One region of the Streptomyces sp. R818 genome, then DNA from elsewhere that is predicted to be linked to it. Evidence: predicted binding sites of a transcription regulator. Region 1 holds the regulator's gene; each other region holds the start of a gene.
What was found. Region 1 encodes HrcA, which represses chaperone genes, less so after heat shock. Its sites were predicted from a motif close to TTNGCACTCNGNNNNNCNGAGTGCNAA; they were not measured.

Region 1 (3,271 bases):
TTTCACGGCTTCCCAGATGTCGATGTAGGGGTGGCCGACCACCAGGGCGTGGGGGCTGGTGACCGACTGGGCGATGCGGTGTTCCTTCGTGCCGGGGACCAGGTGGTCGACCAGGACGCCGAGGCGAGCGTCGGGGCCGGGACCGAACTCCGCCACGATCGCCGGGAGGTCGTCGACGCCTTCGAGGAACTCCACCGCCACGCCCTCGATGCGCAGGTCGTCGCCCCAGACCCGTTCGATCAGCTCGGCGTCGTGCTTGCCCTCGACGTAGATACGGCCCGCGCGGGCCACCCGCGCGCGGGCGCCCGGGAGCGCGACCGAGCCGGACGCCGTGCGGGTCGGGCGGACCGGGCCGCCGGCCGAGGGGCGGACCAGGGTGACGACCTTGCCCTCCAGGAGGAAGCCGCGCGGCTCCATCGGGAACGCGCGGTGCTTGCCGAAGCGGTCCTCCAGGGTCACCGTCGGGCCCTGCGCCGTCTTCTCGACGCGGACGACCGCGCCGCAGAAGCCCGTGGTGACCTCCTCCACGACGAGATCCGGTTCGGCCGGGACCTCGGGCACGGAGGTCTTCCGCTTCCACGGCGGCGTGAAGTCAGGGCTGTACTGGCGCATTCGGCCGACGATAGGCAAAGCCGGTCCGTACGGGCTACGACACGCCGGATCTCGCCGCCAGTGTGGCGCGCTGCTCGCGGACAAACTCCGCATTCACCACCGATCCGTGCCCGGGGACGTAGCGCGCGTCGTCGCCGCCGAGGGCGAGGAGCCGGTCAAGGGCCTCCGGCCACAGGCGCGGGGCCGCGTCCGGGCCCGCCTGGGGTTCGCCGGACTCCTCGACCAGATCGCCGCAGAAGACGATCTCGGGGCTCCCGTCGGCCGTCCCGGCGGGGACGAGGACCGCGAGGTCGTGGGCCGTGTGGCCGGGGCCCACGTTCGCCAGCAGGACCTGGACGCCGCCGCCCAGGTCGAGCGTGCGTTCGCCGCAGATGCGGTGCGCCGGGGTGACGAGGAGGTCCGCCGCCTCGGCCGCCGCGTCGGGGTCGACCCCGTGACGTACGGCGTCGGCGCGCAGGGCGTCCGCGCCGTCCGCCGCGAAGACGGTGTCGATGCCCACGGCCCCGTACACCTCGACGCCCGCGAAGGCGGCCGTGCCGAGCACGTGGTCGAAATGGGGGTGCGTGAGGGCGATGTGGGCCACCCGCGCGCGTCTGTCGCCGAGCAGGCGGCGGGTGTCCACGCGCAGCCGGGCCCCTTCGCGCAGGGAGGAGCCGGTGTCGATCAGCAGGGCCGCGTCGTCGCCCACGACCAGGCCGGTGGTGCAGTCCCAGCCGGGCAGCCGGACGCGGCCCACGCGCGGGGCGAGCTCTTCCCAGCCCACCGCACGCCAGTCGATACCTCGAGACTCCGCCGTGCTTTTCATGGGGTCGACGCTAGCGGCCTTGCCTGGTCCGTACCCACCGGCCGTACACTGAGCCGGGGACGATTGGCACTCGCGCGCAGTGAGTGCCAAAACGGAAAGATCGCATCGATCATCGCGACGCAGGTCGCGGCGGTCTCGGAGACGGTTGCTGGAGGTGTGCGCCGATGCTCAGTGAACGCAGGCTCGAAGTGCTGCGCGCCATCGTCCAGGACTACGTCGGCACCGAGGAGCCCGTCGGCTCCAAGGCGCTGACCGAGCGGCACAGCCTGGGCGTCTCACCGGCGACGGTGCGCAACGACATGGCCGCCCTGGAGGACGAGGGGTTCATCGCCCAGCCGCACACCAGCGCCGGGCGCATCCCCACCGACAAGGGGTACCGCCTCTTCGTCGACAAGCTCACCGCGGTGAAGCCGATGACGGGGCCCGAGCGGCGCGCCATCCAGAACTTCCTGGAGGGCGCCGTCGACCTCGACGACGTCGTCGGGCGGACCGTGCGGCTGCTCGCGCAGCTGACGCGGCAGGTCGCGGTCGTCCAGTACCCGTCCCTGACCCGGTCCACCGTGCGCCATGTCGAGCTGCTCGCGCTCGCGCCCGCCCGTCTGATGCTTGTGCTGATCACGGACACCGGGCGCGTGGAGCAGCGGATGATCGACTGCCCGGCGCCGTTCGGCGAGCCGTCCCTGGCGGATCTGCGGGCGCGGCTGAACAGCCGGGTCGCGGGCCGCAAGTTCGCCGATGTGCCGCAGTTGGTGCAGGATCTGCCCGAGGCGTTCGAGGCGGAGGACCGCGGCACGGTCTCGACGGTGCTCTCCACTCTCCTGGAGACGCTCGTCGAGGAGACCGAGGAGCGGCTGATGATCGGCGGCACCGCCAATCTCACCCGCTTCGGACATGACTTTCCCCTCACCATCCGGCCCGTGCTGGAAGCCCTGGAGGAGCAGGTCGTGCTCCTCAAGTTGCTTGGTGAGGTGGGCGATTCGGGCATGGCCGTACGCATCGGCCACGAGAACGCTCACGAGGGACTCAACTCCACGTCCGTCGTGTCGGTCGGCTACGGTTCGGGCGGCGAGGCAGTCGCCAAGCTCGGCGTGGTCGGACCGACCCGCATGGATTACCCGGGAACGATGGGAGCAGTACGCGCAGTGGCACGTTACGTCGGACAGATCCTGGCGGAGTCGTAAGTGGCCACGGACTACTACGCCGTACTCGGCGTGCGCCGCGACGCTTCCCAGGACGAGATCAAGAAGGCCTTCCGAAGGCTCGCCCGTGAGCTTCACCCGGACGTGAATCCGGACCCGAAGACACAGGAGCGGTTCAAGGAGATCAACGCCGCCTACGAGGTGTTGTCGGACCCGCAGAAGAAGCAGGTCTACGACCTCGGCGGCGACCCGCTGTCCCAGTCGGGCGGCGGTGGTGCCGGTGGCTTCGGCGCCGGCGGGTTCGGGAACTTCTCGGACATCATGGACGCGTTCTTCGGGACGGCGTCGCAGCGCGGGCCCCGCTCGCGCACGCGCCGTGGCCAGGACGCCATGATCCGGCTCGAGATCGAGCTGGACGAGGCCGCCTTCGGCACCACCAAGGACATCCAGGTCGACACCGCTGTGGTCTGTGGGACCTGCAGCGGTGAGGGCGCCGCGCCCGGGACCTCCGCGCAGACCTGTGACATGTGTCGCGGCCGCGGTGAGGTCTCGCAGGTCACGCGCTCCTTCCTCGGCCAGGTCATGACCTCCCGGCCGTGCCCGCAGTGCCAGGGCTTCGGCACCGTCGTGCCGACGCCGTGCCCGGAGTGCGCCGGCGACGGGCGGATCCGTTCGCGCCGCACGCTGACGGTGAAGATCCCGGCCGGTGTGGACA
Region 2 (3,271 bases), on a different contig from region 1:
CCTCCAGACGGTGCTTCTTCTCCTTGAGCTCGACCTCGGTCGCGGCACCGACCTTGATGACGCAGACGCCGCCGGCGAGCTTCGCGAGGCGCTCCTGGAGCTTCTCGCGGTCCCAGTCGGAGTCCGTGTTCTCGATCTCGGCCTTGATCTGGTTGACGCGGCCCTCGACGTCGGCCTTGTTGCCGCCACCGTCGACGATCGTGGTGTCGTCCTTGGTGATGGTGACGCGGCGGGCGGAGCCGAGCACGTCGAGACCGGCCTGGTCGAGCTTGAGGCCGACCTCCTCGGCGATGACGGTGGCACCGGTGAGGGTGGCCATGTCCTGCAGCATCGCCTTGCGGCGGTCGCCGAAGCCGGGGGCCTTGACCGCGACGGCGTTAAACGTGCCGCGGATCTTGTTCACGACCAGGGTCGACAGGGCCTCGCCCTCGACGTCCTCGGCGATGATCAGGAGGGGCTTCGAGCCGCCGGCCTGGATGACCTTCTCGAGGAGCGGGAGCAGGTCCTGGATCGAACCGATCTTGCCCTGGTGGATCAGGATGTACGGGTCGTCGAGGACGGCCTCCATACGCTCCTGGTCGGTGACGAAGTACGGGGACAGGTAGCCCTTGTCGAAGGCCATGCCCTCGGTGAAGTCGAGCTCCAGGCCGAAGGTGTTGGACTCCTCGACGGTGATGACACCGTCCTTGCCGACCTTGTCCATCGCCTCGGCGATCAGCTCGCCGACCTGGCTGTCCTGCGCGGACAGACCGGCGACGGCGGCGATGTCGGACTTCTCGTCGATCGGGCGGGCGGTCGCGAGGAGGTCCTCGGACACGGCCTTCACCGCGGCGTCGATGCCCTTCTTCAGGGCGGCCGGGGACGCGCCCGCGGCAACGTTGCGCAGACCCTCCTTGACCAGGGCCTGGGCGAGCACGGTGGCGGTGGTCGTACCGTCACCCGCGATGTCGTTGGTCTTGGTCGCCACCTCCTTCACCAGCTGCGCGCCGAGGTTCTCGTACGGGTCCTCGACCTCGACCTCGCGGGCGATGGTCACACCGTCGTTGGTGATGGTGGGAGCGCCGAACTTCTTGTCGATGACGACGTTGCGGCCCTTGGGGCCGATCGTCACCTTGACCGTGTCGGCAAGCTTGTTGACGCCGCGCTCGAGGGCGCGACGGGCGTCCTCGTCAAACTTCAGGATCTTCGCCATGGGAGCGTTTCAGCCCTCTCGAAAAACTAGGGGTGAACGAAGAACGCCCCTGACCCCGGCTTCTTACGGTCGCGGGTGCCAGGGGCGCACTTCACATCAAAAGCTGCTTTTTCAGGCCGCTTACTTCTCGACGATCGCGAGGACGTCGCGCGCCGAGAGGACGAGGTACTCCTCGCCGTTGTACTTGACCTCGGTGCCGCCGTACTTGCTGTACAGCACGATGTCGCCGGACTTCACGTCGAGCGGCAGGCGCTCGCCGTTCTCGAAGCGGCCCGGGCCCACGGCGAGGACGACGCCCTCCTGGGGCTTCTCCTTCGCGGTGTCCGGAATGACCAGGCCGGAGGCCGTGGTCTGCTCGGCGTCGAGCGGCTGGACCACGATGCGGTCCTCGAGCGGCTTGATGGCAACCTTGGAGCTGGCGGTCGTCACGATCCGGTCTCCCCCTTCGGAGATCTCACGGGGTTAAGAGTCTGAGGTGGCGACCAGGTGGATCCGTCGTCGCGGGTGCCGGACCTGCCCGTCGCTGTTGGCACTCTCCAGTGGTGAGTGCCAGGGTCGAGACTATGACCGTGATTAGCACTCGGTCAAGCGGAGTGCCAATCGTCGGGCGACGCGGCGTGGGTCGGGTGGGCCTGTGCTCGATGGCGGCCCCCCCGCCGCGGGGGTTCGCTTCGCCGCCGAAAGCGCCTCTCGTCGTGGCTTGTCGCGCCGTTCCCCGCGCCCCTGAGCGGTGAGCCTTTACAGGTAGTCGCTCAGCGCGGCCACCTTGTAGCCCTGGTGCCGGATCTCGCGCAGCAGCTCGACGGTCCGGCTCTTGCTCGGGGTTGTGCGGATGATGGCGCCCGGGTGGAGGGTCACCGGGTCCGGGGTCCACAGGACGATCGCCTTGATGTCGCAGGCCGCCGCCGCTCTCAGCGTTGTCGCGTCGTACGCGCCCGATGGCGGGCGGAGCAAGCCGGGGGTGCGGCCGAAGCGGGACCTGAGGTGGCGCTGCTGGGCGCAGATCTGCGTGTGCTGTTCCACGTAGCCGAGGCCGGGCAGGGCGGGGTGCGTGAGGGTGCGGTTCCCGATGTCGGCGCCCAGGGCGCGCAGCCGTCCCAGGGAGTCGTGGCGGCCCGGCCCGGCGGTGAAGACCGTGAGCGGCAGGTGGTGGTCGCGGACCAGCGCCAGGAAGGCGGGGTCCGTGGGCCTTCCGGCGTCACCGTCGAGGTCGTAGGTCAGGAAGACGACCTTGTCGGAGGTGGGGACGTGGTCGATCACCGGGGGGACCGTCGCCGTCGGGGCGGCCGGTGGTGCCGCTGCCGGGGGCGGGTGGTGGTGGCGGACCCGTTGCGCCGCCTTGCGGCCCATGCGTTCGATCGGGTCGACGGATCCGGCGCAGCCGGTGAGGAGCAGGGCCGCCGCCAGGGTGCCGGCGAGGGCGCGGCGGGGTGTCACAGGTAGTCCTCCAGGCGGGCCACCGCGTACCCCCGGGCGGTGACGTGGTCCAGGAAGAAGCGGAGCATGTCGCGCATCGTGCCCGGCCAGTCCGCGCGGCCCCGGAAGTGCGTGAGGACGATGTCACCGGGGTGGAGCGACCGGTCCCACTCGCGGTGGTCGATGCGGTCGGCGAAGACCTCGGCGTTCCAGATCGGCGCGTACTCGATGCCGCAGGCCTTGGCGGCTCTCAGGGTGGCCTGGTTGTAGTCGCCGTACGGCGGGCGGAAGAGGGTGGGGCGCTTGCCGTAGTGGTCCTGGAGCTTGTCCTGCATGCCGCAGATCTCGTGCTTCTGCTGCGCGTAGGAGAGGCCCGGCAGGAAGCGGTGGTGCAGGGTGTGGTTGTTGAGGGTCGCGCCCATTGCGCGGGCCTTCTTGAAGTACGCGTAGCCGGGCTTCTTCTTCCTGACCTCCGTGTCGGTCAGGAACGCCGTGTACGGGATCCTCAGGTCGCTCATCATGCGGAGGAAGCGCGGGTCCTTCTCGGCGCCGTCGTCGATGGTGAGGAAGACGACCTTGTCCTTGGTGGGCACGGTCGTGAAGACCGGCGGCAGGGCGAGGCGGTCCTGGCCGTCGACCTCGAAGCCCGCGCGGGGCCTGATG
Region 3 (3,271 bases), on a different contig from region 1:
GCCGTCTCTTGAGGCGTTCCGGGACGCTGGGCTCGCCGCCGAGTAGGTTTCCCCTCCCCGCCCCTTCCCGTAACCGGGGGCTCTGCCCCCGGACCCCCGCTCCTCAATCGCCGGAGGGGCTGACTAGTGCTGAGGTGAGTTGTGAGCGTCAACGTTCGGATTCCTACCATTCTGCGTACCTATACCGGTGGGCAGGCCGAGGTCGCCGCCGAGGGCGGCACCCTCGGTGAGGTCATCGCCGATCTCGAGAAGAACCACACCGGGATCGCCGCCCGGGTCCTCGACGATCAGGGCAAGCTGCGCCGGTTCGTCAACGTCTACGTCAATGACGATGACGTCCGCTTCGAGCAGGGTCTGGAGACCGCCACGCCGGACGGCGCGGGCGTGTCGATCATTCCCGCCGTCGCCGGCGGCTGAGCGAACGCTGAGTTACCCCTGTTGCCCCCTCCGCGAGAGAAACGGAGGGGGCAATTCTGCTTGGTTGAGCGCGGTACAGTTGGGGAAGTCGCTTCCTTTCCCCGCCTGGTGCATGACGGGCGCATATGAGTTTCCGCTCGGGACGCGACAAGAAGCAGCCAAAGTGTCCAGCCCCTTCGAGCCTTTTATGGCATTTGCCTGGCCCGAGTTGCCCTGAGATCCGGTGAGTTGGCCCGGTTTCCCCGTTCGAGGGTGCCCAGATTTCTCGTCCGATTGACCTGTTGCAGACGGCAGTTGGGCAGATACATTCAGCCGCGGTCGACGCGTTCCGGCGCACACCCCCACCCATTGGGGAGGGTGAGGTCTGACCCGGATCCGCGAAGTGCGGGTCTGTGCAAGGGCCAGTAATAGGGGAGTTAGGCATGGCTCAGGGCACCGTCAAGTGGTTCAACGCGGAGAAGGGGTACGGCTTCATCGCGGTCGACGGTGGTGCGGATGTATTCGTCCACTACAGCGCGATTCAGATGGACGGCTACCGCACCCTCGAAGAGGGTCAGCGAGTGGAATTCGAGATCTCGCAGGGCCAGAAGGGGCCGCAGGCAGACATGGTCCGCCTGGCCGCCGCCGGCTGAAGCGCGTCGCGACTGACAGGCTTCGTACGAGACGAAGGGTCCGCGTTCCCCGAGGGGGCGCGGGCCCTTCGTCGTGCCCGGCGCCCCTCGCGCGCTGTGCGCGCCCCCGCCCGATCTGTGGTAGCCGCTTGCGCCCGCCCGTCGCCCGACCACCACCCCTCAACGATCCCGCTTCGCGGGAGCACCTTGCACTCTCCGGGGTCGAGTGCTAATCATTGGGCTTAGCACTCTCCCAGTGAGAGTGACAGAACTTGGATCGGGTCGGTGAGGTCCGGGGGCCGGTGGGGCAAGGAACCACGAGGCTCGGGGGCCGTCCGTCGCGGGCACCAGCACGGTCCGTTTGCTTGCTTTTCCACCCCGTCCGGGAGGACCACTTCACATGGCCAAGATCATCGCGTTCGACGAGGAGGCACGGCGCGGCCTCGAGCGCGGCATGAACCAGCTCGCCGACGCCGTCAAGGTGACCCTGGGCCCCAAGGGTCGCAACGTCGTCCTCGAGAAGAAGTGGGGCGCCCCCACGATCACCAACGATGGTGTGTCCATCGCCAAGGAGATCGAGCTCGAGGACCCGTACGAGAAGATCGGCGCCGAGCTGGTCAAGGAGGTCGCGAAGAAGACGGACGACGTCGCCGGTGACGGCACGACGACCGCGACCGTCCTGGCCCAGGCCCTGGTGCGCGAGGGTCTGCGCAACGTGGCCGCCGGTGCCAACCCGATGGCCCTCAAGCGCGGCATCGAGAAGGCCGTCGAGGCCGTCTCCGCCGCCCTGCTCGAGCAGGCCAAGGATGTCGAGACCAAGGAGCAGATCGCTTCCACGGCCTCCATCTCCGCCGCCGACACCCAGATCGGCGAGCTCATCGCCGAGGCCATGGACAAGGTCGGCAAGGAAGGCGTCATCACCGTCGAGGAGTCCCAGACCTTCGGTCTGGAGCTGGAGCTCACCGAGGGTATGCGCTTCGACAAGGGCTACATCTCGGCGTACTTCGCCACCGACATGGAGCGGATGGAGGCGTCGCTCGACGACCCGTACATCCTCATCGTCAACTCCAAGATCGGCAACGTGAAGGACCTGCTCCCGCTCCTGGAGAAGGTCATGCAGTCGGGCAAGCCGCTGCTGATCATCGCCGAGGACGTCGAGGGCGAGGCCCTGTCGACCCTGGTCGTCAACAAGATCCGTGGCACCTTCAAGTCCGTCGCCGTCAAGGCCCCGGGCTTCGGTGACCGCCGCAAGGCCATGCTCGGCGACATCGCCATCCTCACCGGTGGCACCGTCATCTCCGAGGAGGTCGGCCTCAAGCTGGAGAACGCCGGTCTCGACCTGCTCGGTCGCGCCCGCAAGGTCGTCATCACCAAGGACGAGACGACGATCGTCGACGGCGCCGGTGACACCGACCAGGTCCAGGGCCGTGTCAACCAGATCCGTGCCGAGATCGAGAACAGCGACTCGGACTACGACCGCGAGAAGCTCCAGGAGCGTCTGGCGAAGCTGGCCGGCGGCGTGGCCGTCATCAAGGCCGGTGCCGCCACCGAGGTCGAGCTCAAGGAGCGCAAGCACCGCATCGAGGACGCCGTCCGCAACGCGAAGGCGGCCGTCGAGGAGGGCATCGTCGCCGGTGGTGGCGTGGCCCTGCTCCAGGCCTCCGCGGTCTTCGAGAAGCTGGAGCTCGACGGTGACGAGGCGACCGGCGCCAACGCCGTGAAGCTCGCCCTGGAGGCCCCGCTCAAGCAGATCGCCGTCAACGGTGGCCTTGAGGGTGGCGTCGTCGTGGAGAAGGTGCGCAACCTGGCCGTCGGCCACGGTCTGAACGCCGCCACGGGTGAGTACGTCGACATGATCGCCGAGGGCATCCTCGACCCGGCCAAGGTGACGCGCTCCGCGCTCCAGAACGCCGCGTCGATCGCCGCGCTGTTCCTCACCACCGAGGCCGTCATCGCCGACAAGCCGGAGAAGGCCGCTGCCGCGGGCGCTCCGGGCGGTATGCCGGGCGGTGACATGGACTTCTGATCCGGTTCGTTCCGGTTCAGCTCGTCTGTTCGTCCCGAGGGCGGCACTTCCTCTTCAGGAGGGGGTGCCGCCCTCGGGCGTTGTCGGGTTAAAGTCCCCGGGCACTTCACGGGGCAGGCATATGACAGAAGCGGGGGACGGTATGGGAGACGAAGGCGGCAGATCCGAGGACTCCTTCGCCTGGGGGCAGGCGGTGGCGGCCATAGCCGTCGTCGGA

Region 2: the regulator HrcA is predicted to act here: its motif matches at 1,766-1,792, upstream of groES (co-chaperone GroES).
Region 3: the regulator HrcA is predicted to act here: its motif matches at 1,271-1,297, upstream of groL (chaperonin GroEL).

What each region holds. Positions count from the first base shown of each region.
Region 1 covers NZ_JAOCNE010000003.1:1,369,248-1,372,518, reverse strand. Annotated here, with positions in the region: gene N5I75_RS11385 (DUF3097 domain-containing protein) at 1-612, opposite strand, end outside; gene N5I75_RS11380 (MBL fold metallo-hydrolase) at 647-1,417, opposite strand; gene hrcA (heat-inducible transcriptional repressor HrcA) at 1,582-2,598, shown strand; gene dnaJ (molecular chaperone DnaJ) at 2,599-3,271, shown strand, end outside.
Region 2 covers NZ_JAOCNE010000006.1:850,147-853,417, reverse strand. Annotated here, with positions in the region: gene groL (chaperonin GroEL) at 1-1,192, opposite strand, end outside; gene groES (co-chaperone GroES) at 1,313-1,621, opposite strand; gene N5I75_RS20360 (polysaccharide deacetylase family protein) at 1,931-2,629, opposite strand; gene N5I75_RS20355 (polysaccharide deacetylase family protein) at 2,626-3,271, opposite strand, start outside.
Region 3 covers NZ_JAOCNE010000006.1:514,001-517,271, forward strand. Annotated here, with positions in the region: gene thrC (threonine synthase) at 1-46, shown strand, start outside; gene N5I75_RS18740 (MoaD/ThiS family protein) at 142-417, shown strand; gene N5I75_RS18745 (cold-shock protein) at 840-1,049, shown strand; gene groL (chaperonin GroEL) at 1,429-3,054, shown strand; gene N5I75_RS18755 (DUF6215 domain-containing protein) at 3,197-3,271, shown strand, end outside.